DNA from 3 places in the Prosthecochloris marina genome. Region 1 is predicted to be linked to each of the others. Evidence: riboswitches for the same ligand, from Rfam matches in the RefSeq annotation. Region 1 holds a riboswitch; each other region holds the start of a gene.

Region 1 (10,941 bases):
TTCGGCAATGAAGAATGGATGAATCATGGTATAAGTCTTAGTCTTCCCGGAATTACCGCAGGCTTTCGATATCAGCACCTTGGCGAATTGGACGATGTCGGCCGGCAATTTTCGAAAAAGTATACGAATGCTCTTGGAGAAACGGATAAGTATATGGTGAATGTCAATGCATCACCCTTCGAGAACACCTATATCGATTACCAATACTCATGGTATGAGACCGCTTTCATCGATCTGTACGATTCGGGCAAGGTGGAACGAACCGATCAGGAAAGTTCTTTTCACTTTCTCAACCTTCGTTACGAGGGTGAGCGGTTCCGGAGCAAGCTGTTCGGTATGCACGATAAACGTATTACAGAAGATTATGTGGATAACGTGTTCGATGAAGAAAAGGAACGTTTGAACTATAACTATGGTGCCGAAAGTGATTACCGCTTTACTCTGGGAAAAGGTTTTGAGCTTGTGGCTGGTGCGGATTATGTTCATCGTTTTGCCGATTACAAAAACAATTACGGTGAAAAAAAACGGGACGATTACGGAATTTTCGCCGAGTTCAAAAAGGATTTCAAGCAGGATGTTCTGCTGACGCTCGGAGTGCGTGAGCAGTTCATAGACAATGAAGAGGGCTCTACCGATTATGACTCGTTTCTTCCAAGCGCGGGGGTTACCTGGAAGGTCAATGAAAACCTGAATCTTTTCGCGAATACTGGCAAGGCTTTCAAGGCTCCTACATTCACACAGCTTTATTATGAAGGTCGTGTGGTCGTTGGCAATCCTGATCTGCAGCCTGAATCAGGCTGGACCTATGAAGCCGGGTTCAAGTGGGATTGCAAATCGGTATCTGCCAGAATTGCCGGATTTTATATGACCTATGAAGACAAGATCGAGATCGATCGTTCACAGGGAAGACCGTATCACTATTTCAACGCCGGATCCTATAATTCCCAGGGAGTTGAATGGAAGCTGGGGCTGTATCCTTTCACAGACAGGCACGATTTCCTTTCGGATATCTCGTTTACCTCTGCAGGTTACTGGGCATACCCGGTAGCTGAAAACACAGATGGAGATGAGTACCAGCCCGGACCGAAGTTCCAGAACACGTTTGCGGTTTCCTATGCGACATTGCCTTTCAATCTCGATCTGCAATGCCGGATCCTTGCCGGCAGGGAAGATGATCTCGAGAATTACGCCGCTTTCGATATGACCGGAAAAGTAAAGGTCGGCAAAGGCTATGTTACCTGTGCGGTAGAAAATATTTTCGACACTGAGATTCAGACAACGGGCAATCTCGTCGAAGATGCAAGCAGCCGTTTTGTTTATTACGAGCCCGGACGTCTTGCCAGACTTGGATATACAATATCGTTCTGATGCTCTGTGTTTATTCTCCGTCAGTGCTTCCTCCCTGAAAAGGGGGGAGGGCTGACAGAGTTGCTTGATTACATAAGATGAAAAAATGAAATGATGAGTGATACTGCGAAAAAAAGAAGGCGTGGACGCCTGACTGTTCCCCGCAAGGAGATTGCGTGGTACCCGACTATCGAGCCGGATGCTTGCAACAGTTGTTGTTCCTGTTATGATTTCTGTCCCAAAGGGGTCTTTGCATCCGGTGAGGTGGAAGGGCTGCGCCGTCGCCCGAAAATGGAGGTGACTCAGCCGTACAACTGTATCGTTCTTTGTACCGCATGTGAAAAGGTATGTGCCGCAGGGGCCATTTCGTTCCCGAAACGAGAAGACTTTGAGCGGTATGTGGAGTATTATGAATGATATATCAGTGTGATATGCGTTTTTTGTTCAATTAAAAAAACAGGTTTCGTCAGCAGTGCCTTTAATATTTGTAAAGCATTTGAAACGATGGATTGTTTTCTGTATACTTTGTTCAACGTTATGGTGCCCTGGTTGTTTGGACAGGGCTTAAAAGGGAATCCGGTGAAAGTCCGGAACAGTACCCGCTGCTGTAATCCCGCATCGGCATATGCCGATAATGTGTTTCGATAATTATGGGTATCTCTATTTATTTATTCCGCGCTTCAATTGCTTCGTTGAGCGGTGCTCGAAATCCTCATGTACTCTGTGTACACTCCGGTTTCTGTACTTCGTTCGCCTTGCACTTGAATCGCTCATGACAAAAAATAGAGACACCCTTATGTCACTGTTCCGGGCTACTGGAACGGGAAGGCTGTCGGAACCGGGAAAGTCAGAAGACCTGCCCTAATACGCTATCGCTTCGGGTTAAAGCAACTTGACTATACATATGAATATATTTCGTTCTTCTTTTACCGGTTCGGTGCATCATCGTTTTTCCGGTGTTCTGCGATGTGCTATCTCTCTTTTCGCCGTTGTGTTCACCACCGGGTTGAGTGGATGCAGCAATGAAACGGAAGTACACCCGAAACAGGAAGCTGTGTCCGTTGACGTTCCCCTTTCCTACGCCAAAGGTTTTTCCCTGTACGATCATGAGGGGTTCAAGACTTTACGAGTCATCGTCGATCTCGATGGCCGCCAAGACACGTTGCGCTATCTGCTGATTCCCAAGGAGTCTCCTTTACCTGACGGTTTCGATGAGCATGTGGTGGTCAGGACTCCCGTTGAGCGTGTGGCTTTGTTTTCGACAACACAGGTTGGTTATATCGATCTGCTTGGATGCGCCGATCGGATCATTGGTATTGCCCGACCCGACTATGTCAATACTCCATCCTTACGTGAGCGGATCGAGAAAGGCGCCGTATCGGAAATCGGTATGCCGTTCAGTCCCAACGTGGAAGAAATTCTCGAACTGAATCCTGAAATGATAGTGACGACAGCGTTTCCCGCTGCTAGGCAGACCGATTACAAGGCATTGGTAATGGCTGGAATTCCTGTTGTCGTCGTTGCTGAATGGCTCGAGGAATCTCCCCTCGGAAGAGCGGAATGGCTGAAGCTGTATGCGGCTCTGCTCGGTCGTGAGGAAGTTGCCGTCGAGAAATTTGCGGATATCGAGCACTCTTATCATGCCCTCAAGGCACTTACCGACACTCTTTCCCACCGTCCGTCGGTTGTTACAGGGATGCCTTTCAAGGACGCGTGGTTCGTGCCTGGAGGAAACAGCTATGTGGCATGTTTTCTCAGGGACGCAGGGGCGGATTATCATTGGAAAAACAGGGCAAAGACCGGCAGCATCAAAATGGATATAGAGGCTATTTACCCGGTCGCCCTTGAAGCGGAGTTCTGGCTTAATCCGGGAACGGTTCAGTCCCTCGATGAACTGCTTGCCAAAGACATTCGGTTCAGAGATTTTTTCGCGGTGCGATCTGGCAAAGTGTACAACAATAACCGGTTACTGAATCCGGCAGGAGGGAATGCATATTGGGAGCTTGGGGCTGTACGGCCCGACAGGGTATTGGGAGACTTGATCAGGATCCTGCATCCGGACTTGTTCCCGGAGAGGGGCAATGGAGATGATTCGTTAACTTTTTACAGGCATATACAGTAGATGGGCATAAAGGTGGACAGTCAAACAAGCCCGGAACATTCCTGGCCTCTTCTTTCTCCAAAAAACAGTCTGATCGCTCTGCTTTTTGTGATAATGGCCTTTTTTTTTATGCTCGACCTTGCACTCGGGTCGGTAAAAATACCTCTTGGAAACATTATTGATATCGTGTTCGGAAAAGGTTCAGAGAACGAAGCCTGGGAAAAGATCGTTACCTATATCCGGATTCCGAAAGCGCTTACCGCCGTCATCGCCGGAGCGGCACTGTCGGCAAGTGGTTTACAGATGCAGACGTTGTTCCGAAATCCTCTGGCAGGACCTTCTGTACTGGGTATTTCGGCAGGTGCCAGCCTTGGAGTGGCCATGGTCATGCTGGCATCCGGCGCGGCAGCAAATGCCTTTGCCATCCGCCAGCTCGGGCTTGGCGGGAGCTGGCTCATCGTTGTCGCTTCAACCCTTGGAGCTGCGTTCGTTCTTCTTATCGTGCTGGGGATAGCGGTGCGGATCAAGGATAATATCGTACTGCTCATTGTCGGTATCATGGTTGGAAATATCACGATATCGATCATCAGTATCTGGCAGTATTTCAGTGAACCTGAACAGATACAGGATTACCTGATCTGGACATTCGGCAGTCTCGGCGGTGTGCTGGGGAGCCAACTGTATGTTCTGGCAATCGTAGTCGGCATAGGGCTCATGATTTCCTTTGCTGCGTCCAAGTCTCTCAATGTCATGCTTCTCGGAGAGAATTACGCGCGCAGTCTCGGGATGAGTACGCTCTATGTCCGGATTACCGTCATTGCCGCTACAAGTCTGCTTGCCGGAAGCGTAACCGGCTTCTGCGGCCCTATAGGCTTTATCGGTATAGCCGTTCCCCACCTGACACGATCGATTCTCAATACTTCCGATCATCGTTTTCTTATGCCCAGTTCCTGCCTTGTCGGGGCGATTCTGATGTTGGTATGCGATATCATCGCCCAGATGCCGGGAAGCCAGACCACCCTTCCGATCAATGCCGTTACCGCTTTGATCGGTTCTCCTGTCGTTATCTGGGTTATCATGAAGAACAGAAACCTCAAGTCGTCGTTTGCATGAAGAACGAAGTGTTACTGACTCACGATCTGGCGATCGGATATCAGAACCGTCGCCTTGTCAAAGAAGCGGAAAAGCATGGTCGCAAGTATCCCGGAAAAGTTGTTGCGGACAATCTGTCTCTCGACCTCGCCAAAGGGGAGCTGGTTTGTCTGCTGGGGCCCAACGGGTCTGGAAAATCGACATTGATGAGAACCATTGCCGGTGTACAGAAGCCTCTCGGTGGACATGTGACCCTTGATGGCAGATCTCTTGAAAGGCTTTCGACCAAAGAAACGGCAAGACTTCTCAGCCTCGTGCTTACCGACAGGGTCATGACCGGTAATCTTTCGGTGTATGCCCTTGTCGCTCTTGGCCGTTATCCTTATACCGGCTGGATGGGGAAGCTTTCAAAGGATGATGAAACCGTTGTCAGGGAGGCCATAGCCATTACCGGTACACGACGGTTCGCTTGTCGTCACATCAGTGATCTGAGCGACGGTGAACGCCAGAAGGTCATGATTGCGCGTGCACTTGCCCAGGATACACCCGTTATTCTGCTCGATGAGCCTACCGCTCATCTTGATCTTCCCAATCGCATCGAGGTCGTTCGTCTTTTGAAGCAACTGGCGAGAGAGCGAGGGAAATCTATCGTGATGTCTACGCATGAACTCGACCTTGCGCTTCAGGCAGCTGACAGGATCTGGTTGATGAGTCCCGTTCAGGCAGAAGAGAGTGGAAAAAACATCGAGATGATCTCGGGGATGCCTGAAGAGCTTATTCTTGACGGTAGACTCGAAAAAGCCTTCAAGCGTAACGGATTCGAGTTTGATCGGGAGTCAGGTTCGTTCAGGATAAATCAGCACCACGAGGGTTGTATAGGTCTTGTCGGAGAAGGAACCCTTGCTTATTGGACGAAAAGAGCGCTCGAGAGGATCGGTTACAAAGTTGTCATCGATGCATCATTGCCCTGCAGGATAGAGGTTTCGGAGGACAGGGGTAACCGTTGGTGGCGTTATTATAATGGAAAAAGCGGTGAACCGTTCGAGATTCAGGATATCGGCAGCGTCATCAGCTGTATCAAAAAGAACAAGACAGACTCGGAGATCGTAGCATGAGAGCCGTGATGCAAGGATATGGGGGCTGGATCGTTTTTCTGGCTCTGATGGCCACATTGCTTGGAACGTCTTGTTCTTCAGTATCGGATGAACAGGCTGTGACGGCCGACGGGAAAGCGAAGATGCAAACGGTCAAATATGCCAGTCGATTTTCCATCATGAAGCGCGATGACGGTTGTACTCTGGTAAAGGTACTTTCTCCGGAAGGGACGGATATCGGTATCGATTATGCATATTTGCTTGTGCCGCATGACCGATCGGTCCCTGAAGACAGAGGAACGGCCGCAGTGGTCAGAATTCCCCTGAAGCGGGTGACCTGTGAAAACGGTTTTCATGTATCGCTGATAGAAATGCTCGACTGTTTCGATGCCATAGCCGGGGTTTCCGGAAAGCGCAGAATCGGGCAGGACCGGGTGCACAAAATGATAGACAGCGGAGCGCTTCCGGTGACAGGTTATATGCGTGGATTGAACATGGAAACCCTGGTCAAGATCGATCCTGACCTCGCTTTTGTCAATGTGACCAGCGCATCCTCCGACATCTTTGAAAAAATGATGGCCTACGGACTCCGTCCGGGTTTTTTCTGTGCGTCACTCGAGGAGCATCCTCTCGGTGCACTTGAATGGATCAAGTTCATGGGGGCTTTTTTTGAAAAAGATTCGCTTGCCGCCAGTATATTCGAAAAGCAGGAGCAGGCGTACCTCGATGTCCAGAAAACAGCCGAACATTTAACCCGGAAGCCTTCGGTAATAACCGGGTACAGCAGGAAAGGCGCATGGTCGATCATGGGGTCTTCTCGCTGGTTCGTCACCATGCTCGAACATGCCGGGAGTGAATATCTTTTCAGAGGTCAGGAGACCGATAGGGGGCATATTCTGAGCCATGAGGTTGCCATGGATGCCGGCATGAAAGCGGATTTTTGGGTGAACACCCATTTCAGGGTAACCGATCTCGACGGTTTGCTGGAAATCGATGAACGGTACCGGTTGTTCAGTTCCGTCAAGAAAGGAATGGTATATAACAACAATAACTATCGGTTTGAAAACGGGCGGAACCGTTTCTGGGATAGCGGTATGGTTGAACCGCATGTTTTACTTGCCGATCTTATCACTATTTTTCATCCCGAAGTCTTGCCGGACCATACCCTGAAATATTACAGGCGCCTTGAAAAGCGATGAAAGCCGGGGACGATGAAGCAAAAGGAGTATTGTCATATGAAGTTGGGCGACTACGGTGCAGCAGAGGTTCACAGGGAGCGAAAAATGCTGATTGTGCGATTCAACAGGCCGCACAGGGTGATTTCAACCTGCAGAGTGAACGGCGGGATTCATGAGGATCTCGAATGTCTATTCAATCATCAGTCTTGCGAGCCCGCGGGCCACAGCAGAAAAGAACTCAAAACCGTACTGTCGGCTCCTGAACGTTATTTGCAGGGATTGTGTGAGCGTTTCGAGCTTCCTGAAAAAACAGCTTCTCTCGGTACGGCGGCAAACATGAACTATGCCGCTATCGAAACGAAGTCGTTCAAGAATCTGGAAGTGACCGCGATTTGTACCGGAGGGGTTGAAGGTAACGCCGGAAGGGTCGGGGATCCTGCCTCTGTCTGGGAACAGGACGGTGTGTTCGAACCTCTTGAAAAAGGCGGAAAAGAGCCTCATGGGACCATAAACACCATACTGCTCATCAATCGGGAGCTGACACGTGGAGCCATGGTCCGAACCATCATGACCGTGACTGAAGCCAAAACCGCCGTTTTGCAGGAACTTGCGGTGTCCTCGAGGTATTCCGATGGTCTTGCGACTGGAACCGGTACGGATCAGATCGCTGTGGCCTGTGCGCTGACCGGCGATACGCCGCTGACAAGTGCAGGCAAGCATGCCAAACTCGGAGAACTTATAGGATCAGCTGTTTCAGGAGCTATAAGGAAGACGCTTGCATTGCAGAATTCATTGACTCCCGGCAATCAGCGTTCCATCCTGGAGCATATCAAGCGTTTCGGCGCCGGTCGTGAGCATATGACAGAGTCCATCGCCCGCAGGCTACAGGAAGAAACGGCAGCGGTTTTCAGGCGTAATTTCAACAGCCTCGATCGTGACCCCGTAGCGGTCGGGGCATCATGTTCGCTGGTGCACGCCCGGGATAAGGTGGCCTGGGGCATTCTTCCGCAATCATGCATGAGGGAGATTTTTATCATGCACGGAGCGCAGCTTGCCACCGGGATCTCTCATCGTGTTGAACGTTATGCCGATTTCTCCCGGATACTGTCATTGGAACCTGTCAGTATGAACAATCATGATTTTCTGGAATTCGTGTACGCTTCGTGTGCGCTTGGCTATAGTGAAAAATGGAAAGACTGAAACTCGCCCTTGTCCATCTCGACGTCGTGCACGGTGAAGCTGAGCGGAACCGTGACGAGTTGGTCCTGTTCAACGAGAGGGCGGCAGAAAATGGTGCCAGGATTATTGTCAATACCGAACTTGCTGTTTCCGGTTATAGCTTCGGTTCACGCGATGAAATAGCATGCCTGGTTGAATCACAAGAGGGGTCCACGGTGACGGCTTTACGACAGGTGGCTTCACGCTACGGCTGTTTCATCGTGCTTGGTTATCCCGAAAAAGATGAGCGGACCGATATCTATTACAATGCTGCCGCCGTTATCGGTCCTGATGGAGCGCTGCTGTTGAATTACCGGAAAGTCACGGCTGAGGTCCGTTGGGCATGTGCCGGAACGTCGTTCCAGCGCAATTCTTTTGAAACCCCCTGGGGGAGGGTTGGCGTTTTGATCTGTTCCGATACCTATTACGGGGCCATTCCAAGGATGTCTTCCCTGAACGGAGTTGATCTTTTGCTTGTACCGGCCAATTGGCCAGGCGGATCTCTTGATCCGAGAGAGCTCTGGCAGGTCAGGGCGAAAGAAAACGGCTTTTTCCTTGCTGCCTGCAACCGGTCGGGGAAGGATAAAACCATGTCGTGTGAGGATGCCTATTCCTGTATTTACGGGCCTGACGGTACGAAAATCCTCGAGTCATGCAGTTGTACGTCGGATATCTTTTTTGCAGATTTGCCCCTTGAAGGTGGAAAACTACCCTCCTGTCGTGAAACGCAACTGCGTTCGAGGGAACCTTCGCTCTATACTCCGATGTATCTCGATATGCGTTATGCCGCTGATTTGACAAGCTATTACAAGCTTCCTGAAGCGGCGAAGATGAGTGTTGCCTCTCGCTCTTTTCCTGCAGAAGAACTTTTCACCGGTGATAGACTTGAAGAAACGGTAGATGCATACAGTGGAGAGAAAACAGCGTTGCTGGTGCTTCCTGCCGGTATTGCCGGAGATAATGAAGACGTACTGAATCGTCTGGCTCTTGCAGCCCGAAAAAGTCAGGTAAACGTATGTACGGGCGTTGTTTCTGAAAAAGACGGAAGCACGGTAATTGCATTTGCCGAGAAAAACGGTAATCTCTCTCTCCGATCGAAAAAGTATGGGCAGCATTGTTTTATAGATCTCGACAATGCCAGAATTGCTTTGGCTTTCAAGGATGAACTGTACCATCCGGAGATGGTGATCGCCTGTGCAAAACAAGGGTGTGATCTTATTGTCTGTTCGGCTTCTTGCCTGAACGATCATGATCAACGGGTACTCGGTGCCCGCTCGATCGAGCAGACGGGACTTGCCGTCTCTGGCAATAACCGTGCATTTATCTGCCAGCCGCCTGAAGGGCACTACCGATGGGCAGAGGTATCGTCAAAAAACGGTGAAGGGTGCTCGGTAACGCTCGACATCGAAAGATTGAGACAGAAGACTTTTTATGACAGGCTCGATTATGGTCTCCTGCTCGGAAAACAGTGAAATTCATTATATCTCCAGAGCTATTATGACAGTTCGAATAGACAGCACAGCTCTATGATCGATAAAAAAGGAATTGTAACTATCGCGGGTGCGGGTCCGGGAGATCCTGAACTTCTTACGCTAAAAGTTTTAAAACGGCTGCAGGATGCCGATGTCGTATTGCATGATTCGTTGATTTCAAAGGAAATACTGAAGCTTGTCCCGGATGATGCAGAAACCGTCAATGTCGGTAAGCGCTGTGGTGACGGTCAGGACCAGGAGAAACGACAGGAGCGTATCAATGCAATGATGATCGGCTATGCTCTGGAAGGAAAGTATTGTGTTCGTCTCAAGGCGGGTGATCCCTTTGTTTTTGGCCGGGGTGTCGAAGAGGTACGGGCTCTCATGGAAAAAGGCATCGAGGCAGAGGTTATTCCCGGTATAACCGCAGGTCTTGCTGCTGCGAATATGTTGCAGATTCCCGTTACCGAACGAAACAGAACAAGCTCCCTGTTGTTCTGTACCGGTCATACGGCAAGCTATTCATTCGAGCAGTTTCAGGGTGTTCTCGCTCTGCTCAGGGAAGGCAGTCCGGTCGTGATGTATATGGGGATGAAAAATTTTGAGACAATTGTCAACCGTTTGCTCGATGCTCGTTTACCTGTATCCCTTCAGGTAAGCATTGTATCGAAAGTTTCGCTTTGTGATCAGAAAGTGATTACGGGAATGCTCGAGACCATTGGTGATGTCATCAGGGAACAGGATATCGAGACGCCGGCAGTTTTTTTTATCGGTGAGCATACTCTTCCCGTTAAAGAGCTTTTTTCAACATCGGCAGGTATTCTGAATACATCCGAACAGAAAGAAGACAATGAAGAAATGTACCGGCAGGAATTGTGAAAGAAAAAACAGGACTGGATACATCACTGGAAAGGTATGCAGTGGCGGCGTGAGGGATAATACTCATGATTAAACCGGCTTTTCTGCTGGGGGCTCCTTCCAGTAATACAGGCAAGACTACTCTGACGCTTGCACTGTTGCGCATTCTTGCGCGGAAAGGCGTGGATGTCCAGCCGTTCAAGTGCGGCCCCGATTATCTCGATACCTATCTCCATACACTGGCCTCGAGGTTTGACGGGAGAGGCAGGCAGGGAAGAAATCTCGATATCTTCATGGCTTCCGAAGATCATGTGAAGGGAGTATTCCTTCAGCACTGTGCTGAAGCCGATGCCGCTGTTGTCGAAGGAGTTATGGGGTTGTTTGACGGTTCGGTCAAGTCCGAAGGAAGCAGTGCCGCGATTGCCGGTATGCTCGGTATCCCGGTTGTTCTCATTGTCGATGCAAAAGGGGTTGCCTATTCTGTGGCTCCGCTTCTTTACGGATTCAAACACTTCGATCCTTCGCTTCGTCTTGCCGGAGTGATTTTCAACCGGGTCAACAGGTTGTCACACTATGAGTTT
Region 2 (10,941 bases), on a different contig from region 1:
CATACGGCTCCTGCTCGACTCGATGCTGATGACATCGGCATCCATTGCAGCTATGGCTCCGATGATATGATTGAACTCGCTGTAACACATATGCGTGTGGATCTGGGTCGAATCGGAAACACCCGAAGAGGTCAACCGGAAAGCATCGACAGCCCATCGAAGATACGATGCCCTGTCCTTTTTCTTGAGTGGCATACCCTCACTCAGCGCGGCTTCATCGATCTGGATAACCCTTATTCCCGCATGTTCCAGATCCTGAACCTCGTCCCTCAGAGCAAGTGCGATCTGGCGGCAAACCTCCGAACGCTCAAGATCATCGCGAACGAAACTCCAGCTTAGAATGGTTACCGGCCCTGTCAGCATACCTTTGACCGGTTTCGTAGTCAGAGACTGGGCAAAAGTGCTCCACTCAACCGTCATCGGGCCGGAACGTGAAACATCACCGTAAATAATCGGCGGTTTGACGCACCTGCTTCCGTAGCTCTGCACCCAGCCGTTTTCGGTGAAGCAAAACCCCTCCATCTGCTGACCGAAATATTCCACCATATCATTGCGCTCAACCTCCCCGTGAACAAGAACATCCAACCCCAAATCCTCTTGTCTTCCGATAATCTCATGGATCTCATCCTTGAGAAACTGCTCATACTCCCCGGCCCCCAGCGTACCTTTGCTGAAAAGCCTGCGCTGTCTGCGAACTTCCGCTGTCTGGGGAAAAGAACCGATCGTCGTAGTCGGAAACAAAGGAAGATTCAGCCATGCCTGTTTTTCACGGCGCTCCTGATACGTGCTGCTTCTGTGCAGCATCTGATCACTGATGGATGCGCAATGCTCTCGAATCTCCTTGTTTTCAACCCATGCGCTGTTCCGCCGTGACTGAATGGCTTCGGTATTCTCAATGAGCGCTTCACTGCAGTCCCAACAATCCAGAATATCCCCCAAAACACTGATTTCATCGCACTTCTGAACGGCAAACGCCATCCAGTTTTTCAACTCGGGATTCAGAGAAGTCTCTTCTTCCAAATCAACCGGAGAGTGCAGAAGCGAGCAACTCGAAGCAATCATGAAGCGCTCTTCCCCCACATCCCCTCTGATCCTGACAAGAACATCCAGAGCCTGCTCGAAGTCCGTTTTCCATATGTTACGACCATCGACGATACCTGCGGAAAAAATCATCCCTGACGGCAAACTACCCAAAACCTGTTCAAGACATCCGCGGCCACGGACAAGATCGACATGAAGCCCGCCGCAACCTGAAGAAAGGGCAAGATCGAGATTATCGTCAAGAGTATCGAAATAGGTTGCAAGCAACAACGAAGCATTACCCGATGCAGCATTCAACCTCTTGTAAACCGGAACGAAAGCTTCGATGGCCTGTGGAACCATATCCGCACAAAGTACCGGCTCATCGAGTTGTATCAAGGAACAGAATTCAGCAAGCTCTGAAAGAATACCGCAGTAAACAGCAACGACTTCTTCGAGTTTTTCCCAACGGTCATACCCTTCGGACGCCTTTGCAAGAGACAACCAGGTAACCGGTCCCACCAGAACCGGTTTGGGACGAAAGCCTGCCTTTATCGCTTCACGGGTATCCTCGACAATTCTGCGGGAAGAAAGAGAAGGTGAAAACGACGGGGAGATTTCAGGAACGATGTAATGGTAGTTTGTATTGAACCATTTTGTCATCTCCATCGCCGCAATATTCGCGGCGGCATCCCCTCGAGCCATCCTGAAATAGGTATCGATACCGACACCGGCGGCATCGAACTCACCAAACCTCTCGGGCACAGCACCAAGCATCGCCGTGACGTCAAGAACATGGTCATAGAGAGAAAAATCACCTGTAGCGACATAGGACAAACCGGCACTTTCCTGAATCCCCCAATGGTGAAGCTTAAGCCTTCGACACGTCGCCTCCAGCACCTCTTGGGAAATCACCCCCTTCCAGTAAGCCTCGAGAGCTTTTTTCAGCTCCCGTCCGACGCCGATTCTCGGAAAACCTGCAATGTGTTTTTTGATCATTGTTACTCCTTTTGACAGTGGTTAACTGAAAGAAGCAACGACACCTCGAAATGAAGACAATCTCAAAGTACGACCAGCTCTGGCGTTGAACGCCACCGAACCTCGACTTTTCAGCATACCTGTCTAATCGCGAGACATTCGTGCTCCGTGCGATCAGGGCGTCTCCTGGCTTCTGACCCTTCAGTGCAGCAACCTTCCTGCCGTATGGGAGATACAGTGGTGTCTGCCGGTATTTTGTCAGTTACAGTGGCGCGTCCGCGACGGATTTTCACCGTCTTCCGTTTCCTGATACGCCTTATTGAACAGTATAAAGTAACCGGCAGGAGCGAAGAAAACAACAGATTGGATACAAATGTCCGAAAAAACATTTTTCCCTGTACACCCCGTTAAAATGTACAGCTTTCAACTGTCTTGTAGGGATAAGGCTCTTTGAGAGCACTGAGAACCGCTTCATCACGGTCGTAAACATCATCCCTGAACAACACTTCGTCATTCTCCACCAAAGCGGTAAGGTACACCAGGAAAATCGGAATTCTCTGAGGAAGGTGAACTGTCCTGGTTTTACCGGCAGCGATAACGTCCTGGACATCGTCCTCACCCCATCCAAGTAGAATCTCTGCAAGTTCGAGAGGGTTCTGAAGGCGAATACACCCGTGGCTGAACGCTCGGGTGCTTTTATCGAAAAGATGCTTGCTCGGCGTATCATGGAGATAGACCAGATGCTTGTTCGGGAACATGAACTTGACACGACCGAGTGCGTTTCTTGTACCAGGCGGTTGACGCAGTCGATAAGGCAACGAACTGGCGCTGTATGACGCCCAGTTGATCGAAGCCGGATTCACCACACGACCGCTACGGTCGATAACCTGCAGACCGTTTCTTGCCAGATATCCTGTATTGTTCTTGATTGCCGGCAGAGCTTCTTTTCTCAGAATGCCCGGGGGAACATTCCATGACGGATTAAAAATGATGTACTGCATATCTGCCTTGAAAACAGGGGTTTTCCAGTAAGGTTCCCCGACAATGACCCTGGATCCCCACCGGTAATTCCAGTTTTCAACATACTGAACCGTAAACCCTGCAATGTTGACCAGGAGAAACGTAGGTTCGAGCTTCTGAATAAACCAGCGATATCGGTCAAGATTGAGTCGGATCTGATCAATCCTTCGAGAAACAGGCACATTGAGAGCCCGCAACGTCTTGGGGCCGACCGCCCCGTCAACATCGAGTCCAAGACGCGCCTGAAAACGTTTGACGGCATCCATCAGTTCATTGCTGTACAATAGGGCAGATGATGCGTATGATGTATCGACCAGTGCAAATTCCTCGATTTCACCGGTTATTTCAAGCCGTCTTCTCAATGCAGGCATTCTATCATCATACTGGCCGGGCTCCTTGATGGTAGGGCCATCCGGAATGCTCATCCAACCGCCGCCGGCAGCAATGTAACGGTACCTGGCAAGCCCTTCTTTGAGACTTGTATACTTGGGATGACTTGGACGAAACGTCGAGATAACTGCACTAAGGGAGTCACCGGCAAGAGCGTTCCCGAGACTGCCGACCAGGCCGTTTCCATTTTCACCTTTGGAGAGATTCCAGTTAGAATCGATCTTCTCGGGATCTACCTTGCCGTGAAGCAAATGATAAGACATTTTGAACATCGCATCGGTAAGCAACAACTCATACCGGGCCTTTAAAAAGGGTGAAGACGGGGCATCATCATAAAACTCCTGTATACCGTCAAGATGGTAGTCCTGAGGAGAAAGCCCGTCTGCCTCAACCGACTTGATCGCTTCGAGCAGTTCGGTAATCTGGGAACGCTTTACCCAGACAGGACTGAAATCGTTCGATCTGTAAAAATCCGCCAGTAATGCGTTGAATGCAACCTTCTCCCTCCCGATTTGCAGAGCGACGTCTTCCTCGAGTTGCTCGATGTGACAACGAATATTCTCCCTTACGTCGCTGCTACCGCCTGAAGTTGACTGAACACGTTTAGTCCCGGAAACATTGTTTTTTTGCGGAGAAGCCTCTGCTGAACTGCCGAGACTGAATACCAGAAGCAATACCAGTATAACGACCATAAGAAATAGGTTATGACTTGAGAAAGTCTTACACCCTGTCTCGAAAAAAATCGATACAGCACTTTGTCGACAATGTTTTGAAGAGAACGCTCAATGGTACATCCAGAGTTCCTTCCCGGTACCTCCGAGAAAACTTTTCGGTGGTACCGGGGCAACGCATCCTCCGGAAACATTATGCAGGATCGTGAAGGGCAATGTCAGGATTGAGCAGGTCGGAGCGGCCGACATAGTTTTGATTCCCTTTATAGATAAAAAGACAGGACCCGCCTTTTATAAGATCGATCACCTGCCTGTACTGCGAAAAAGGCAGTGCAGGACATCCCAGACTTCTTCCAAGGCGACCGTGCTGCCTGATAAAATCAGTGGAAACATAGTCCGCACCATGAATAACGATATTGCGCACCAGCGCATTATCATTGATACCCTGCTCAAGCCCTCTGAGCCTCAATGAATAACCATGCTTCCCCTGATAGGTTCTGTCGGTCACAAAAAAGCCGAGACTGCTTTTAAACGATCCCGGCACATTGGAAAACTTGACTGCCAGATTCTGACCGCTGTTTTTACCGTGCGCAACCAGCGAAGATGTCAAAAGACGGTTTCGGTCCATGTCGATAACAAACAAGCGCTTTTTAACGGAAGGCTGATTATAATCGATGATAGTGAGCACTTTGTCGTTTTTCAACTGACCTTTACTTTTCAAGGTGTAATACCCGACCATAGCCTTCTTGAGGACTTTATAGTCAATGTTGTTTCTTAGTTCAGGGATGCGATAGAGAGTCTGGATAGTGGAGGAAAGCTCCTTTTGCGAAGGAACACAGTGTGCATTGAGAGGTGAAAAAACAAAAAACATTACAAGGCAGATGAGTCTTATCGCCATATGATCTTCTCCTTTTCTTCGTTTCAGTAGATTAAGCACATAGAAAAAAGCAAAAGCCGTCGCCATAGCTATCTATGCCACAGCGTAAAGTCTTTGTGCCTTTCTCGGTCATGGAACAAAAATATCCCTCATACCGAATCAGTTATTCCGCACTGCGAAGCCCACTTATTAATTTGCACACAAAAGAGGTCGCGATATATTTCAGGTATGATACTGCACGTATAATGATATGCATGAAATGTTAACAAAGAAGATACTTTTTTTTCTTTATTTCAAGAAACATTTAGTCCAAGAGGAACTTCTTAGCACTTTCAAGTTTACTTTCCGACAAGTGACCACCGGCAGTGCACCGAGACATTGACATCCTGTTCACTCGGAAAAATTTCAGTTGGAACCGTTGAAGACAAGGCTTTTTCTGCCCTACCTTGGGCCATTCCATGCACAGGGTAGACAGGATTATATTCATGCTGCATATCAAGGAGCTTTCCCAGAGACAGACCAGATGCCATCGCCATAATCTGCGCATCTTTTTTTGCGTTTTCTACTGCCTTAACCAGAGCTTCGCGTCGCTTTTTCTCATATTCCGAACTGGTAAACCTTATAATCGGTATCTCGTTGGCCCCTGCCCGAACAGATGCATCAATCACACGGCCAACATCATCAAGATTCTTAACAATAACATGAAGCACATGCGTAGCAACATAGCCTTTAAAATTTCTCTTTCGGGTTGAATTATTCCATTCCCATTCTTGGCGAATTGAAAAAGATTTTGTTCCAGTATCGTTTATACTGACGCCTACAGCTCTCAATGCCTGTTGAACGGTCTTGTGCTTTTTTGCTGAAAGTGCTGCCGACTGTTCGGCCGTCCGGGCCCTATCGATCAACTGGATCCGAAGCTCTGCCATGTCTGGCTTGACCGAGACTGTCCCCTGAGCTGAAACTGTTACAGCAGAATCTGCAGCATAAAGAGGTAAAGCAAAAGCCGAAAACGTAAAAAAAAGGATTATTGAAGAAAAAAAAGACATCTTATTCATGATCTTTTCCGATTACACGTATTCATTGATATGTATGATAGACCTGACTAAAATAGATGCATTTTTGTAAATTACCTCCCTTATAATTTCAGGAATAATCAAATCTGTCGTCATCATGCGTAAACTAATCCTGCTTTTTGTGATTACTCTCTTTCAGCTTTCCCTTCTTTCTGCCTGCCAGCAGAAAGCAGAAGAAAAAGCACAGGAAGGTGTTTCATCCGACAAACCTGCCGCACCCCTGGCGGAAGGCTTGTTCAGAAAACAGTTCGAGGGTATTCTGCATATGCAGCTCTCAGCTCCTGAAGGATCTCAGAACGGCAAACTGTATATCTCGAAACACGGCACACGGTTCGAAATGGATCTGGCCGATCCGGCAACGGGCACCGTCATGCTTCATCTTGTAACCTTGACCCCTGCCGATGAGCCAAACCTGTTGTATACGCTCAACGAAAAGGAAAAAACCTACAGCGTCCTGGACATGAACGAGTTCGAAGATGAATTCGATACGATGGTTGAAGAAACAGAAAAAGAAAACTACAAGGTTGAACAGCTTGGCACGGAAATCCTGCATGGCTATACATGCAAGCATGTTCGCATCACCGACGATCACGGTGAAACCGAAATGTGGCTGACGAAAGACCTTATCAGTGCTGCCGATTTCGCCCGGCTTCAGCCGGGAGGGAAAAAAGGTTCGGCAGCGTTTGACATCCGCCTGAAAAAAGCAGGCCTCGAAGGGTTTCCGCTCAAAGTTCTGGACAAAGAATCCAACACAACCATGGAATTTGTCAAGATTGAGCGGAAAAATCTCGACAAATCATATTTCGAGGTTCCCGGCAGTTACACAAAAAAAGAATCTGCCCTGCAGATGATGGTCCCGCAGATTTCCGATGAGGATATGAAACAGCTTGAACAAATGCAGGACATGATGAACGAGGAGAATATGAAAGAGATGGAAGAGATGATGAAAAGCATGCAGCAAAAGTTCGAGGGCATGCAGATGCCCGGCCAGTAACCCCGTCATCGAGAATAAAAAGAGGCTGTCTCAGAATCATAACTGAGGCAGCCTCTTTTTTATTGCGATCACCATCATGACCAACCATTCATAATGCCATTTCCTTACGTTGTCAACTCACCCGCTTCATGCAAACCGACAATATCCCGGTAAGCCACACAGACCGAACAAATGCTCAGAGGTATGGTCACCAGTAAGCCGATCCCCAACGCGAGCACCCCGAGCAGGTTGACCACGAAAAGCAAAAGAAAAAAAACAAACAGAGAAAACCAGTTTTTCGTCACGATCTGCCGGCTCGTCTCCATAGCCTGCCAAAACTCCATGCGGTAATCGACAATCAGCATGGAAACGAACATGTAACTCACCGCAAGGTATATGCCCGGCAATAGTAAAAGAGCAAAACCGATACCGACAAGAATACCCGAAACAATACCTGCCAGCACAAGAGGCAGAAAATAGTTGAAACCCTTGAAAAAATCCCCGAACTGAACTTCACGGCCCTTGAAAAGCATAAAAATCACAACGATAAATCCAGCATACAGCGGGGAAATAACGGCTGTTGTGGCAAGAGGACCTATGAAATCGAGCCTCGAAAACAATCCGATCACAACAAAAATAATCACACTGAAAACAATGAATTCACCGGGGCGGGACTTGAAAACTTCCCAACCCTCTTTAAGATATTTCGAAGGGTCCACCTCGTAGCCATCCTGTATCAGTTTCTCGAACGTGTTCGGGTCCACTTTACGTCCGAAGTCGAACGGCTGTGCTCCTTGTTCCATAAAAACCTCCCTTGAGTTTTCACTGGTCGATATGCATTATCAAAAACCACACTTTCAAGATACACAGGATTTTTCTTTTGCGGTGTTTCAGACCTGCAAACAACGCGGCACTTTCTCCAGGCCATTGTTGTTTTCATAAAAAGCAACCTGTTTCACAACGGCGGAAAACATCATGCTCGGAAATATTATCAATATGCAGGGTGCTCTTGATGCGACAGAAAGCATGATCGAGAAAAGTTATCCCGTTCCTCTGATCTCAGCCGATGAACTCTCGAAAAGGCTGAAAAAGAAGGAAAACATCCTGCTTTTCGACACTCGTACATACGGGGAATACGCAAAAAGCCATATCGACGGAGCGGTGCTGTTACCGCCAGAAACCCCGACCAATGATTTCATCAGGGAACACGGTGGGCTGATCAGGGAAAAAACGGTAATCTTTTACTGCTCTGTCGGTCAGAGAAGTTCCAACTATCTCAACAGGGTTTACAAGGCATGCAAGGCTGAAGGCGCAAAGGAATGCTATAACCTTCGAGGCGGTATATTCCGCTGGTATAACCAGGGGCACCCTGTCGTCAACGAAAATGGCGAAACCGACGATATCCATGGCTATAATCCTCTTTGGGGTATGATGATCGAAAAAAGGAATACAAGCCGAAAGTAGGCTGTTCTCTGCCAGCAGTCACCACCCCCGGCATCATGGTCATTCGGAAAAGAATTCCGCTGTACCCGACTTCAATCGTCAGGATTCGGGCTTACGAATGGCAAGGGTTTTCCCCGGTCATCGGTACGGATAGCCTGCGTTTTAAACTTGCTGAGAAAAATCCTCACAGACCCGTCACCTCGCAAGCCGGCCACGGCACCGTCCTGCCAGATACCGTTCTCCCTCGACCAGCGGCTCTGTGGAGGATCACCCTGGTTCTGATGCACGTTATGTACTCCTTTTCCCCTCCGGAACGGCTCTCCAAAAACCAAAAGCTTGACAGAACCTTCAAGCACCAGCATGAGATCGTCGAAAGCGTCATGACTTGCACCATGCTTCCAGGGCAAGCACTCGCCACCGGCATTCTGACACAGAGCCACCGGCTGCAGCTCTGGACTTCTCAGGTAATCGAGCGCACCCGATCCCGGCTCCGACCTGAGATAGTGCCAACCGCTTTCGAGAGAGACAAGCCCCCGCATATCACTCTTGCCCAGTTCGATCATCTTCCAGTGAAGACCGTCATGCTGATTTTTACTGTCAAGATCAACGGCACAGCGGTAAAGACCTTTTCGGGTTTTCACCCGAATATTGCAGTGATAATATTCATTCTTGCTACGGCCATCATCGCATTCATAGCGGTGAAGCTTTCCGATCAAAACACCGTAGCCGTCGATCAGCGACATGGACAAGCAGACTTGAGTTATTCTTTGAAAGGTGTTACGGCCTCAAATTACTCATCCTCTGTTTACAAGACAACCCTGAGAGCAATTGTTTTCCCCAGAAGACCATGGAAAGAAAAATAATTCATAATGCCCTGGTGCTCAGGATTAAATCCCCTTATATACTACATTATGTGAGTCAGGAATGAGCATTTTGAGTCCATCCTGCCAGTTACTGAAAATCGAATCCGTCGAGACGGGGCCTGCACGGCATGAAACACGAAGCGGTGCGTCCCTGACGACAACAATTCCTCTAAAGGAGCAATTCATGCATACTGATCCAATCGACCAGCTGGCTATCAATACTATACGCCTGTTAGCAGTTGACATGGTGGAAAAAGCGCAGTCAGGACACCCGGGCATGCCGATGGGAGCGGCACCCATGGCATACGTGCTTTGGACGAAACTCATGAAGCATAACCCGGACAACCCGGAATGGCTGAACCGTGATCGTTTCGTACTTTCAGCAGGTCACGGCTCGGCTCTCCTTTACAGTCTGCTCCATCTGACCGGGTACGATCTTTCAATTGAAGACCTCAAACAGTTTCGCCAGTGGGGTAGTAAAACACCTGGTCACCCTGAGTACGGCCACACCCCGGGCGTCGAAACGACAACGGGCCCCCTCGGGCAGGGATTGTCAAATGCTGTCGGTATGGCAATAGCAGAACGATACTGTGCCGAACGACTGAACAGACCGGGAATGGAATTGATCGATTACAATACCTACGTCATTTGCGGCGACGGCGACCTGATGGAAGGAGTCACATCCGAAGCCGCCTCCATTGCCGGGCACCTGAGACTTGGCAAGCTTATCTGCCTCTATGACCACAATAGTATATCCATTGAAGGCTCAACCGATCTCGCATTTACGGAAAGTGTTCATCAGAGATTTGAAGCATATGGCTGGCACGTAGAGAATATTGACGGCAACGATACAGAAGCCGTAGAATACGCAGTTAAAAAAGCGCAAGAGGTTTCAGAAAAACCCTCGATGATCATTGCTAAAACAAACATCGGGTTCGGCAGCCCGCACAAGCAGGACAGCGCCGCCTCGCACGGAGCTCCTCTCGGCGGGGATGAAGCCGCAATAGTCAGAGAAAAATTCGGCTTTCCCGAAGGAAGTTCATTCCATGTGCCTGAATCCGTAACCGCCCACCTGAGCAATATTCGCGAGAAAGGTACCACTGCTGAAAAAAGATGGAACGAGCTCTACCAGGTATATAGTGAAAAACATCCCGACCTGGCAGCTGAAATGAATACCATGCTGCATAATACATTGCCTGACGGCTGGGAAAACCTCCTGCCGGAATTCAGTCCTGAAGAAAAACTGGCTACACGTAAAGCCTCCTCCAAAGTACTGCATGCAATCGTGGGTAAGCTTCCATTTCTTGTCGGTGGCTCCGCAGACCTTGCACCCTCGACCGGAACCGAGGTCAAACACGCCTCTGATTTCGCTTCCGGGAACTACGGCGGAGCAAATTTCCGTTTTGGCGTCAGGGAACATGCCATGGGAGCCATTATCAACGGCATGGCCCTCTCTCGAATGCTTATCCCTTATGGGGCGACCTTCCTGGTTTTCGCGGATTACATGAAACCGGCACTGCGACTCGCCGCTCTCATGCAGATCCCCTCCCTTTTCATTTTCACCCACGACAGTATAGCGGTCGGTGAAGACGGCCCGACACACCAGCCGATCGAACAACTTGTCATGCTGCGT
Region 3 (10,941 bases), on a different contig from region 1:
TCATTGGCAACGATGATATCGGGATAAACCGCTTTGTTCAACCTTGCAAGACGATAAGAGGTTCCTTCTGCAGGTGTAGCTTCGAGATTGTATATATGGCCGGTTTCCTCTTGAAACGCCACCAGGCGATCACGCATGAAATCCAAGACTCTCAGACTGAACGCCTCACCTTCAGGTTCACCAATCGCACATCCAAGAAAATTGAGACAACACTCGTTCATGCCAAGCAAACCGATGGTCGAGAAATGATTATCCCAGTACCTGCCGTTTTTCCTGTAGAGATTACGCAGGTAAAACTTCGAGTACGGGTAGAGCCCTTGTTCAGTAAGGCGCTCGATCACCTTTCGCTTGATTTCCAGACTGCTTTTGGCAAGCTCCATCACCCTTGAAAGACGTTGAAAAAACTCTTCTTCCGAAGAAGAGAGATAGCCGAGTTCCGGCAGATTGATCGTCACTACACCCACCGAACCGGTCAGCGGGTCGGAACCGAAAAGTCCTCCACCCCTGCTTTGCAGCTCACGTTTGTCAAGACGGAGACGGCAGCACATGCTCCGCACATCATCCGGGTTCATGTCAGAATTCACAAAATTAGAGAAGTATGGAATCCCATACTTTGCCGTCATCTCCCAGATACCTTCGTAGACAGGGTTTTCCCAATCAAAATCCGGAGTGATATTGTACGTGGGAATTGGAAAAGAAAAAACCGAACCGTTTGCATCTCCGTCGAGCATTACCTCGGCAAACGCCCGGTTGAACATATCCATTTCGGCCTGAAAATCACCGTACACCTCATCCTGTAACTCACCCCCGATGATGACCTGACGGTTTTTCATAGGTTTAGGAATCAGAAGATCGAGCGTCACGTTGGTAAACGGAGTCTGAAACCCGACCCTGGTCGGCACATTCATATTGAAAAAGAATTCCTGCAGACACTGTTTCACCTCTACATACTCCAGGTTATCGTAGCGGATAAACGGAGCGAGCCATGTATCGAAACCGGAAAAAGCCTGCGCGCCGGCAGCCTCTCCCTGCATGGTATAGAAAAAATTCACGATCTGCCCGAGGGCGCTCCTGAGATGCTTTGCCGGTGCACTGTTAGTCTGACGCTCCACCCCCCGAAAACCGTTCATTAAAAGATCCTCGAGATCCCAGCCGACACAATACACACTCAACGAACCAAGATCATGAATATGCATTCGCCCTTCCTTGTGAGCCTGTGCGATCTCCGCCGGATAGATCTCATTGAGCCAGTATTGGGAACTGACGATGCTCGAAATATGGTGGTTCAACCCCTGAAGCGAGTAACTCAAGTTGGCATTTTCCTTCACACGCCAATCCTTGAGGTGCAGGTAATCATCGACCAGGTCGATGTTGGCGAAGATCTCTTTCGCCTCTCGCATATTGTGATGCTGAAAACGATAAATAATATATGCCTTGGCTGCATCGAAAGCATGATTTTCAAACAGCACCTTTTCAACGACATCCTGAATCTCTTCGACCGAAGGGGGGTCGAGAGAAACGTTTACCCTAAGTGACTCAACCACCCGGGCACACAGGTCAGCCGCATATTGCCGGTCAGGATTTCCTACAGCTCGAAGAGCCCTGAAAATTGCAAACGTAATTTTATCCTGATCGAAACGAGCAACCCTGCCATCACGTTTGATGATCATCTTAGCGTCATCACATACCATCTTGTTTTCCATCATGAGCACCATTTTTAAAATGTGAAAAAGCCGTTACAGGCATGCTCTCGCGGAAACAAGCGATGGAAGGGATTATCAAGGAGAGAAAGGAAAAAAAGCCAGCCTCATTCCAGTCACATGCTCTTGGACGCGAAAGCATAATCGTTATACCTCTCAGCAACCGGATGGTTGCTGAAAAAATAAGACACAAGACAGGTCTCCTGGCTTTCCCTTTTTCACGGCGCCTTCCCATTCCAGCAAAAGGAACAGTGGCACACTGCCGGAAAACATTTCAACGGGTTTACAGTTGCGCGTCAGCTCACGATTTTCACGTGATTCCCTATTAAACCCCGGTTAAGGGGTATCTTGCCTTATCAAGATTGACGAAAGAACATCTTGTTTGAATGTAAAAATATTGCCGTTGTTGACAAAGATAAAGAAGTCAATTGAAAAAAATGCGATCAGGAATCAGAGGCGAGATTTCTAACGGCAACACATCTTACCCAAAAGAACCGAGCATCGTTCTACAACGATAACACGTTTTTTTTCGAATGATTATGGTGAATTGTTTTTTGGTATCATCGAGGATATTCACTATAAAGATAAATCTTTGACAAAAAGCATCGGTTATCCCCAAAAGCATCATTGGAAGTTTTGACAACAGCACAATATCCAGAATCACTGGTAATACTGTCACCGCCATTCTTGATCAACGAGACGTAACAACCTATATGCCATACAATTTTTACGCCGGACCTTGCAAATTGCCCGAATCGGTCATTGAACGCATCCGCAACGAGTTTACCGATTACCGGGGCAGCGGAATGTCGGTGATGGAAATCAGCCATCGTGCACAGCCGGTTCTGGATCTGCTTGAACGCACACAGGAAAAGATTCGAAGATTGATGGGGTTAGCCGTTGATGATGATGTACTGCTCTTGCAAGGAGGAGGCACATTGCAATTCAGCATGATACCGATGAACCTCTCAGCGGCAGGAGATCCTGTCGATTACATTGATTCAGGATACTGGGCGGCTAAAGCCATAGAAGCCGCTCGCCAACTGGAACGGGATGTACATGTTGCCGGTAAGGCTCATGATACGATTCCTACTGCACTCGATATCCGAGCCGATGCCCGCTATCTGCACGTATGCACCAACAATACGGTAATGGGTACGCAATGGCAAGGCATACCGGAATCTCGGGTGCCGCTGGTAGCCGATATGAGTTCGGACATTCTGAGCCGAAATATCGATACCGGACGTTTCGCTTTGATTTACGCTCATGCCCAGAAAACCATCGGTGCTGCTGGAGTTACCGTGGTGATCGTCCCCCGGAAAACACAAGAGATGATTCAACCGGGCCTACCCTCTTTTTTTGATTACCGTACACATGCCGATGCCGGATCAAACCATCACACACCGCCCGTGTTCGCCATATACGTCGTTGAGTGTATGCTGGATTGGCTGGAGAAAGAAGTCGGCGGCCTGGATACCATGGAAACCCTTAACAGGGACAAGGCCGCCCTGCTTTATGAAACGCTGGATGCTTCCACACTTTTTCGTTGCCCTGTTCCTTCGGAATCACGTTCGATGATGAATGTGGTTTTTGATGCCGTAAATCCGGAAATTGTATCGATCTTCAGCCAAAAGGCAGAAGAAGCAGGACTTTTGGGGCTCCAGGGGCATCGCTCGCGTGGCGGATTTCGGGCAAGCCTTTACAACGCGGTGACACTTGAAGAGGTAGAGACATTGGCCGGATTTATTACTGATTTTGAGCACTGTTACGGCTGAGATCGATTTGCCCCCGCTTTTCAGGGTGATCAAAAAAGGGTGATCGCATGATCTTTCTTACTCCTGTCAAGCCTGCGCGTGAAATTTCAGGACACCGGTTGAAAAAGCGATCTGCTCGCAAAAAAAACAGAAATATTCTTGAAGCTTAAGCGCATTGCACACGGCAATTGAGTTTCTCGATGGTCTCGCAGACAATCCTTGTTTTGCAGAACTTCCCAACAAACACGGTTGAAATATGTTCAGTTGGAAACCCGTATTGTTCGACAAATTCCAAAGAAGCGATTATGTCCAACGATTTCAACTGCTTATCCGACAAAACCTTACCGATCAGCTGCCTGAAATGACCGTTTTCAACTTTAAACTTTTTGCTTTTTTTCACGACAGTATCCGGTAAAAATATCGCACACTCACCGCTGTACGATTGCAACAGTTCCTTGCATCGCTCCTTTTGAAATATAAATAGATTCAGCTCAATATTACCGACCCTGTTCCCCAGGAATTGGTCCCCTAACCTTCCGATATCATAGCCTGCGGCTAAAAATAAGGGAACCCCGGGCATTTTGTTTAATTCAGTGAACTTCCCGCAGGATGCGGACGGCGACTTGCTTATATCTTCGGTGATATAATCAATTCCAACACTATGCAAACCACAGCAGCGTGCAATTTCTTTTGCATGAACCAGAACATCATGATGTACATTTTCAAACAGTTCCGTACTACCTCCTCCCCCTAAATTTGTATTTCTACGCAGGGTGACTTTTTGGCCTGGCTTCAAAACCGTCTTCAAGTCGCAACTCTGAACTGAAAGAGCTTCTTTCACGGAAGCATCGATTTTTATTGGCCTCAGATAATTACTTGCATAGAGGTTTCTGGTTCTTTTTCTATTGACAATGTCTATCAGCTCACGAATACTCTTGGCACCATCTCCGATTACAAACGGGGCAACGCTGCTGGCACAACCAATAAAATCTCCCCGGAGAAAAAGCAGGCGATAATCTCTGCCCGGAACATGTTTTTCTACCATTATCTCATTGCTTTTCCCGATAAATTTCCTCGCCTCGGTATAAGCAAACTCAACGTCATCAAGTGTTTTTACATTTGCCGTCACTCCCCTTCCGCTATCTGAGTGAACAGGTTTAACCACACAAGGAAAGCCAATATCATGCGCCGCAGCCAACAGTTCAGCACGATCCCTTACAATCTTATATCGTGCTGTCGGCGCACCGACAGTATTGAAGATTTTCTTTCCCGACAATTTGTCCGTTTTAACGTCACTTTGCAGATCCTCTACAGTGCTCGTTTCAAAAAAAATCTTTGATTTTGCCCCCATTCCATAGAGCCAGACTTTTTTATCAAGATTCTGGTAGTAAAGGTTTTTTGATTTCGCGGCAGTAATCAATGCGTGCGCTTGAAAATCCGGGTGCCCCCTCTGACACTCATCCCAGAAAGTGTTTAAAATCGAATACACCTCATGCTCTTTTCCCTTGGAACCCCTGAGGAGCAACTTCAGCAGAATATTTACCGCCTTAGCCGTTAACTCGGGCTTATGGAATTCAACAAACAGGACAGGAACCGCATTATCTGTGGTATAACCGTTTTCTTCCAAGTCCCCTCTTACATAGTTCAGAATGAAAATCGAAGCGCTCGATAAAAATTCAAAAACATCATTTCTGTCAATGGCGCGTTTGTGACCAAAAGTGTGACTGTATCCAAAATTTTTTTCCAGATACTTGGCCAGCGTCACAAACGAGCGTTGCATGGCCGACATCTTTTCTTCCGGGATCTCCTCAAAACAAAAAACGACGGATGGCCGCTTACTGTAACGATTCGGCCCCCAATAGGTTGAAACGTTTATTTTCATATTATTTTTCTAAACAGATAACCCCTACTCTTCTTCGGCCACGAGCATTTTCCTGATTTCCAGCAGTTCCTCATGTCTCTCCTCACTGGTTTCGGGGTAAGACATTTTCAGCGATTTAAACGTTTCAAGCATGATCGACGAAACAATGAGGCGCGCGTTTTTCTTATCGTCCGCCGGCACGACGTACCAGGGAGCCCGCTCGGTACTTGTGGCTGCGAGACACTCCTCATAAGCTCTCATATAGTCATCCCAGTACTTTCGCTCTTCAATATCGGCAATACTGAACTTCCAGTTTTTCTCATGCTCGTCAATTCTCCGCAGAAAGCGCCTGCGCTGCTCTTCCTTGGACAGATGAAGAAAAAACTTGATGATTCTGGTTCCATTATGGTACAGGTGATGCTCCATATTGTTAATCGAGCGAAACCGGTTTTTCCAGACATCGTTTCCGTTCAAAAGATCCTTTGGAATTTGCTGACTCATAAGAATTTCGGGATGTACTCTGACAATGAGAACCTCTTCATAGTATGATCGGTTAAAAATACCGATGCGTCCCCTTTCAGGAAGTGCACAGTTTGTTCGCCAGAGAAAATCGTGATCGAGTTCCTTTCGGGAAGGATGCTTGAAGCTGTAAACCTGGCAACCCTGAGGATTTATTCCCGACATGACATGGCGAATCACACCGTCTTTTCCTGCTGCATCCATTGCTTGAAAAATCAGAAGCAGCGCATAGCGATCATCTGCATAGTGGATCTGCTGCAGTTCACTCAGTTCCTTGACATGCTCTCCAAGCGTCTCCTTGTAAGCATCTTTGGAAGAATACATTTTCGGGATATCCGTCGGCCACTTTTTCAGCGCAACTTTTCGACCTTCGACAACCCTGAAATCTTTCAGCTTTATCTTGCTCATCGCAGCAGAAGAAACGGGTTCAAAAAATAGCGTAACTTTTTATAAATAAACTGTTTTCAAAACGAAATGAAAAAAACCGGCTGTTTCCGTACCCCAAAATTCATATCCATACCTCCAGGAAGATATTCACCAACCCTTCGACTTCGTTCATTCATGCCCGGATAAGCCATGAGACAGACACAAAAGCCGGTCTTCGAAGAAAAAAGCACCCTGGAGAAACGTCATGTAGAACTTGATGGAGCATCTATAGAAAAAACTGGAGTAACCACCCCGGGTAAGACCCGGGGATGGCAAACATGAGGGGTGCGATTGGCATTTCGATATATGAAAAGTCCTCTGGATCCTGAATTCTCCAATCTCGCAGAGCTGAACAGGGGAAAGGATTTCGCCCCAGACTTTCTTATCTGCCGGTCATTCTAGCGGGGATAACCCATTCATCGAACTGTTCGCTTGTCAGGTGGCCGAGATCCACGGCCGCATCTCGCAATGTTGTACCTTCGGCATGAGCTTTCTTTGCGATCTCGGCAGCCTTGTAGTAACCGATGTGCGGATTGAGTGCTGTGACCAGCATGAGTGAATTTTCCAGATGCTCCTTCACCCTCGGATGGTTCGGTTCAATCCCGCAAACGCATTTTTCAGCAAAAGAAACACAGGCATCTCCAATCAGTTCGGCAGACTGCAACAGATTGTAGATCATGACAGGTTTGAACACATTGAGCTCGAAATGACCGTTCGAGCCCCCTATGCTGACCGCAACATCATTGCCCATCACTTGAGCGCAAACCATAGTTATCGCTTCCACTTGCGTAGGGTTTACCTTGCCCGGCATAATGGACGACCCAGGCTCGTTTGGCGGGATAACGATCTCACCGATACCGCTACGGGGACCTGAGGCAAGCATCCGAATATCGTTTGCAATCTTCATGAGACTCACAGCAACCTGCTTCAAGGCGCCGTGCGATTCAACAACGGCGTCATGAGCCGCAAGTGATTCGAATTTGTTTTCAGCGGTCACAAAAGGAAGGTCCGTCAGGGACGCAATGGTTTCGGCAACTTTTTCAGCATAACCATCAGGTGTATTGAGACCGGTACCTACAGCCGTACCGCCAAGAGCAAGCTCCGCAAGGTGAGGCAGCGTGTTCTCGATGGCCTTGATGCCATGATCGAGCTGAGAGACATAACCGGAGAACTCCTGACCGAGGGTAAGAGGCGTTGCATCCATCCAGTGTGTCCGTCCGATTTTGACGACCTCATCCATCTCCTCACATTTCCTGGCGAGTTCGTTGCGAAGTTTTTTGATTCCGGGAATGGTCTTACCGACAAGTATTTTATACCCGGCGATATGCATGGCTGTCGGAAACGTATCGTTGGAGGATTGTGATTTGTTGACATCGTCGTTGGGATTGAGGAGCCGATCTCCCTCTCCAAGCCGGTTTCCAGCAAGCACATGAGCCCGATTTGCAACGACCTCGTTGACATTCATATTCGACTGTGTACCTGATCCGGTCTGCCAGACAACAAGGGGAAACTGGTCGACAAGCTTACCGCCGATAATCTCATCGCACACGGAAACAATAGCGTTCCGCTTCTCTTCAGGAAGGACACCAAGCTCGCAATTCGTTATAGCCGCAGCTTTTTTCAGATAACCGAAAGCTTCAATGATCTCTTTCGGCATCGACCCGGACGGACCGATTTTAAAATTCTCAACGGAGCGCTGGGTCTGGGCTCCCCAGTATTTATCGGTGGGGACACGTACCTCCCCCATGGTGTCTTTCTCGATTCTGTATTCCATGATCGCTTGTGTATAGTAGTTGTATTGATAGCTTTTGCGAAATGACGCAAAAAGCTAAAGATAGGAAAAACCAACCACTCTTCTATCCAATCACGGGAACAGGCCTGATCTCTTCAGCCACACCAAAGGTCTTCTGGTATTTTGTTATAGAACGCAAAATAATTTCCTTGGCTGTATCTGCATCCTGAAACTCTTCAACCAGAACCGTTTTATTTTCGAGCGCTTTGTACTCCTCGAAAAAATGCTTGAGCTCGGAATGGAAATGCGGTCTTATCTCATTGACATTGTTGATGGTGCTGACACTCATATCATCGTCAGCCACTGCGATAATTTTGTCATCGCTTTCTCCATGATCGATCATTCGCATAACCCCGACAACACGTGCTCGCACAAGGCACATCGGAACAATAGCGCACTGGGATAAAACAACGATATCAAGAGGATCGTGATCCTCCCCGAGAGTTTTCGGGATAAACCCGTAGTTGGCAGGGTAGAAGACCGAAGAATAAAGCACTCTGTCGAGTTTGAGCATCCCTGTTTTTTTATCAAGCTCATATTTCGCTTTGCTGCCTTTGGAAATCTCAATAACGGAATTGACGATATGCGGCTGCTCTTTACCTATCTCAACGTGATGCCATGGATTAAAATTCATAGTAAGCGTAGCTGTTAATGGGTTATGGTTTCGGCAGGAATACCGACTGTACAACTGAAAAAAAAGCTGTGGAAGTATACAAAGATTCCTGAATTTTCAAAACGTAACCATGAAGAGATAATGAAAAACACCCGGCACGCTAACCGGCAGCACCGGTGATTATCTCCGGGTCGAAACCCCGAATTCCCCAGAGCAAGCAAAGAGTCTCTAAAAAAACGCTGACTGTAAACCCTGCATACTGTTTTTCAGCTTCTTGTTTTTCGTCACTTCTCACCGCTCGACAGAACGCTACCCACCGCATTTTGAGCCTCGGCAAGAATAGAATCCAGATGATCACTTCCAAGAAAACTCTCTGCATAGATCTTGTAAATATTTTCGGTACCTGATGGCCTCGCGGCAAACCATCCGTTTTCGGTTACAACTTTCAAGCCCCCTATTGAAGCTTTATTACCAGGAGCTTCGGTCAGTATATCGCAAATTTTTTCTCCGGCAAGCCTATCGATACTCAACTCCTCGGGTGAAAGCATCTTCAGCCTTGTTTTTTCATCTGGAGAAGCCGGAGCGTCGACCCTTGTATACATCGGTTCACCCAAATCACGGGTCAAACCTCTATACACCTCACCGGGATCGCTTCCAGTCTTTGCAGTTATTTCCGCCGCAAGCAGTGCAGGAATAAATCCATCCTTGTCCGTCGTCCATGCCTTACCGTCCATTCTCAGAAAAGAGGCTCCTGCACTTTCCTCTCCGGCGAATCCCAGTGAACCGCTCAACAGGCCGTCGACAAACCATTTGAAACCTACGGGAACCTCATAGACCTTTCGACCGAGTTTTGCAGCAACCCTGTCGATCATACTGCTGCTTACCAGGGTCTTGCCGATCATGGTACTATCGGCCCAATCCTGCCGGTGCTGAAAAAGATAATCGATGCAAACGGAAAGAAAATGATTGGGCTGGAGTAAACCTGAACTACGGGTTACGATACCATGACGGTCGTAATCCGTATCGCAGGCGAACGCAACATCGAACTGGTCTTTTTGCTCGATCAAAGGCTGCATGGTGTAAGGAGAAGAGGGATCCATACGGATTTTACCATCCCAGTCGACGCTCATGAATCGGAACGTCGGATCGACGGTTTTGCTCAACACAGTAATGCCCAGGCCATATCTCTCGGCAATCCTCTCCCAGTATGCCAACCCTGCCCCACCAAGAGGATCCACCCCTATAGAGATCCCCGAAGCGGAAACAGCCTCCATATCGATCACAGCGCCAAGATCCTCGATGTACCTCCCGGGATAGTCGTACCGGTGCGTAGTCGGAGCCGATAGCGCTTTTTCGAAAGGCACTCTGTGAACATCCTCGAGCTCTTGCTCAAGAAAGTCGTTTGCCATCTTCTCGATCCACGAAGTAGCCTCACCTCCTGCCGGACCACCATGAGGAGGATTGTACTTGATTCCCCCGTCACTCGGAGGATTATGGGATGGAGTCAGAAGAATACCGTCTGCCATCCCGTTCACTTTTTTTTCGTTCCATGTCAGGATAGCGTGCGACACCACCGGCGTCGGAGTATATCGCTCTTCACCGGCAATCATCACTTCGACGCCGTTGGCCGCTAACACCTCCAATACGGTAACGAAAGCGGGCTCTGAAAGCGCATGGGTGTCGATTCCTAAAAACAAAGGCCCGGTAATATTTTCTTTCTTTCTGTACATGCAGATCGCTTGCGTTACAGCAAGAATGTGATGTTCATTGAAAGAACAATCAAGGGATGTCCCTCTGTGACCTGAAGTACCGAAAGAAACCCGTTGGGCTGAAAATCCGGGATCGGGTGTCATAGAAAAGAATGCTGTAACGAGACGGGGTACATCGACAAGCATCTCTTGTTCAGGAAGCTGGCCGGCATGGGGATGTACTTGCATGATTAACTTGGTTAGAGGTGGAAAACCTATTTTCTCGAGACACCGAAAAATAGACAACCATAAGCGAAAAAAAGTTGCATCGAATATGCATTGACAGGAGACTTGCGTTCTTTTGAAAGTTATCATTTCCCTGCGTCTGCCGAAAAGCGCACTCGAGGACTATTTTCTTTTTCTTCATCAGCTTTGTATCTTTGGCCCTTTCCCGCCGGAAATGATTTCAAACCAAAAGACAGCGATGCAGAATGCACAGCAGTAACGGCGGTGGTGCCATATATGAATTCTGAACCATGAATCTTGAGCAAGAGATAGAAAAAAGAAAAACCTTTGCCATCATCAGCC

Evidence for each region. A riboswitch is a leader RNA that binds a small molecule or an ion and turns the genes downstream of it on or off. The one in region 1 is predicted to bind cobalamin.
Region 2: another riboswitch for cobalamin. It lies ahead of metE (5-methyltetrahydropteroyltriglutamate--homocysteine S-methyltransferase); the one in region 1 lies ahead of CR164_RS01560 (ABC transporter substrate-binding protein).
Region 3: another riboswitch for cobalamin. It lies ahead of CR164_RS08545 (ribonucleoside triphosphate reductase); the one in region 1 lies ahead of CR164_RS01560 (ABC transporter substrate-binding protein).

Annotation. Positions count from the first base shown of each region.
Region 1 covers NZ_PDNZ01000001.1:330,542-341,482, reverse strand. The annotation lists gene CR164_RS01570 (TonB-dependent receptor plug domain-containing protein) at 1-1,368, shown strand, start outside; gene CR164_RS01565 (4Fe-4S dicluster domain-containing protein) at 1,459-1,764, shown strand; cobalamin riboswitch at 1,869-2,225, shown strand; gene CR164_RS01560 (ABC transporter substrate-binding protein) at 2,252-3,469, shown strand; gene CR164_RS01555 (FecCD family ABC transporter permease) at 3,470-4,561, shown strand; gene CR164_RS01550 (ABC transporter ATP-binding protein) at 4,558-5,655, shown strand; gene CR164_RS01545 (ABC transporter substrate-binding protein) at 5,664-6,833, shown strand; gene CR164_RS01540 (adenosylcobinamide amidohydrolase) at 6,846-8,012, shown strand; gene CR164_RS01535 (nitrilase-related carbon-nitrogen hydrolase) at 8,000-9,502, shown strand; gene cobA (uroporphyrinogen-III C-methyltransferase) at 9,557-10,381, shown strand; gene CR164_RS01525 (cobyrinic acid a,c-diamide synthase CobB) at 10,447-10,941, shown strand, end outside.
Region 2 covers NZ_PDNZ01000002.1:138,487-149,427, forward strand. The annotation lists gene metE (5-methyltetrahydropteroyltriglutamate--homocysteine S-methyltransferase) at 1-2,016, opposite strand, end outside; cobalamin riboswitch at 2,158-2,333, opposite strand; gene CR164_RS02790 (L,D-transpeptidase family protein) at 2,406-4,100, opposite strand; gene CR164_RS02795 (murein L,D-transpeptidase catalytic domain family protein) at 4,273-4,977, opposite strand; gene CR164_RS02800 (SIMPL domain-containing protein) at 5,295-6,011, opposite strand; gene CR164_RS02805 (DUF4412 domain-containing protein) at 6,127-7,023, shown strand; gene CR164_RS02810 (hypothetical protein) at 7,128-7,805, opposite strand; gene CR164_RS02815 (rhodanese-like domain-containing protein) at 7,978-8,466, shown strand; gene CR164_RS02820 (YukJ family protein) at 8,538-9,188, opposite strand; gene tkt (transketolase) at 9,493-10,941, shown strand, end outside.
Region 3 covers NZ_PDNZ01000005.1:162,835-173,775, reverse strand. The annotation lists gene CR164_RS08545 (ribonucleoside triphosphate reductase) at 1-1,706, opposite strand, end outside; cobalamin riboswitch at 1,877-2,064, opposite strand; gene serC (3-phosphoserine/phosphohydroxythreonine transaminase) at 2,414-3,475, shown strand; gene CR164_RS08535 (ATP-grasp domain-containing protein) at 3,621-5,336, opposite strand; gene CR164_RS08530 (ADP-polyphosphate phosphotransferase) at 5,361-6,242, opposite strand; gene fumC (class II fumarate hydratase) at 6,643-8,034, opposite strand; gene CR164_RS08520 (inorganic diphosphatase) at 8,117-8,686, opposite strand; gene pgm (phosphoglucomutase (alpha-D-glucose-1,6-bisphosphate-dependent)) at 8,950-10,602, opposite strand; gene CR164_RS08510 (peptide chain release factor 3) at 10,890-10,941, shown strand, end outside.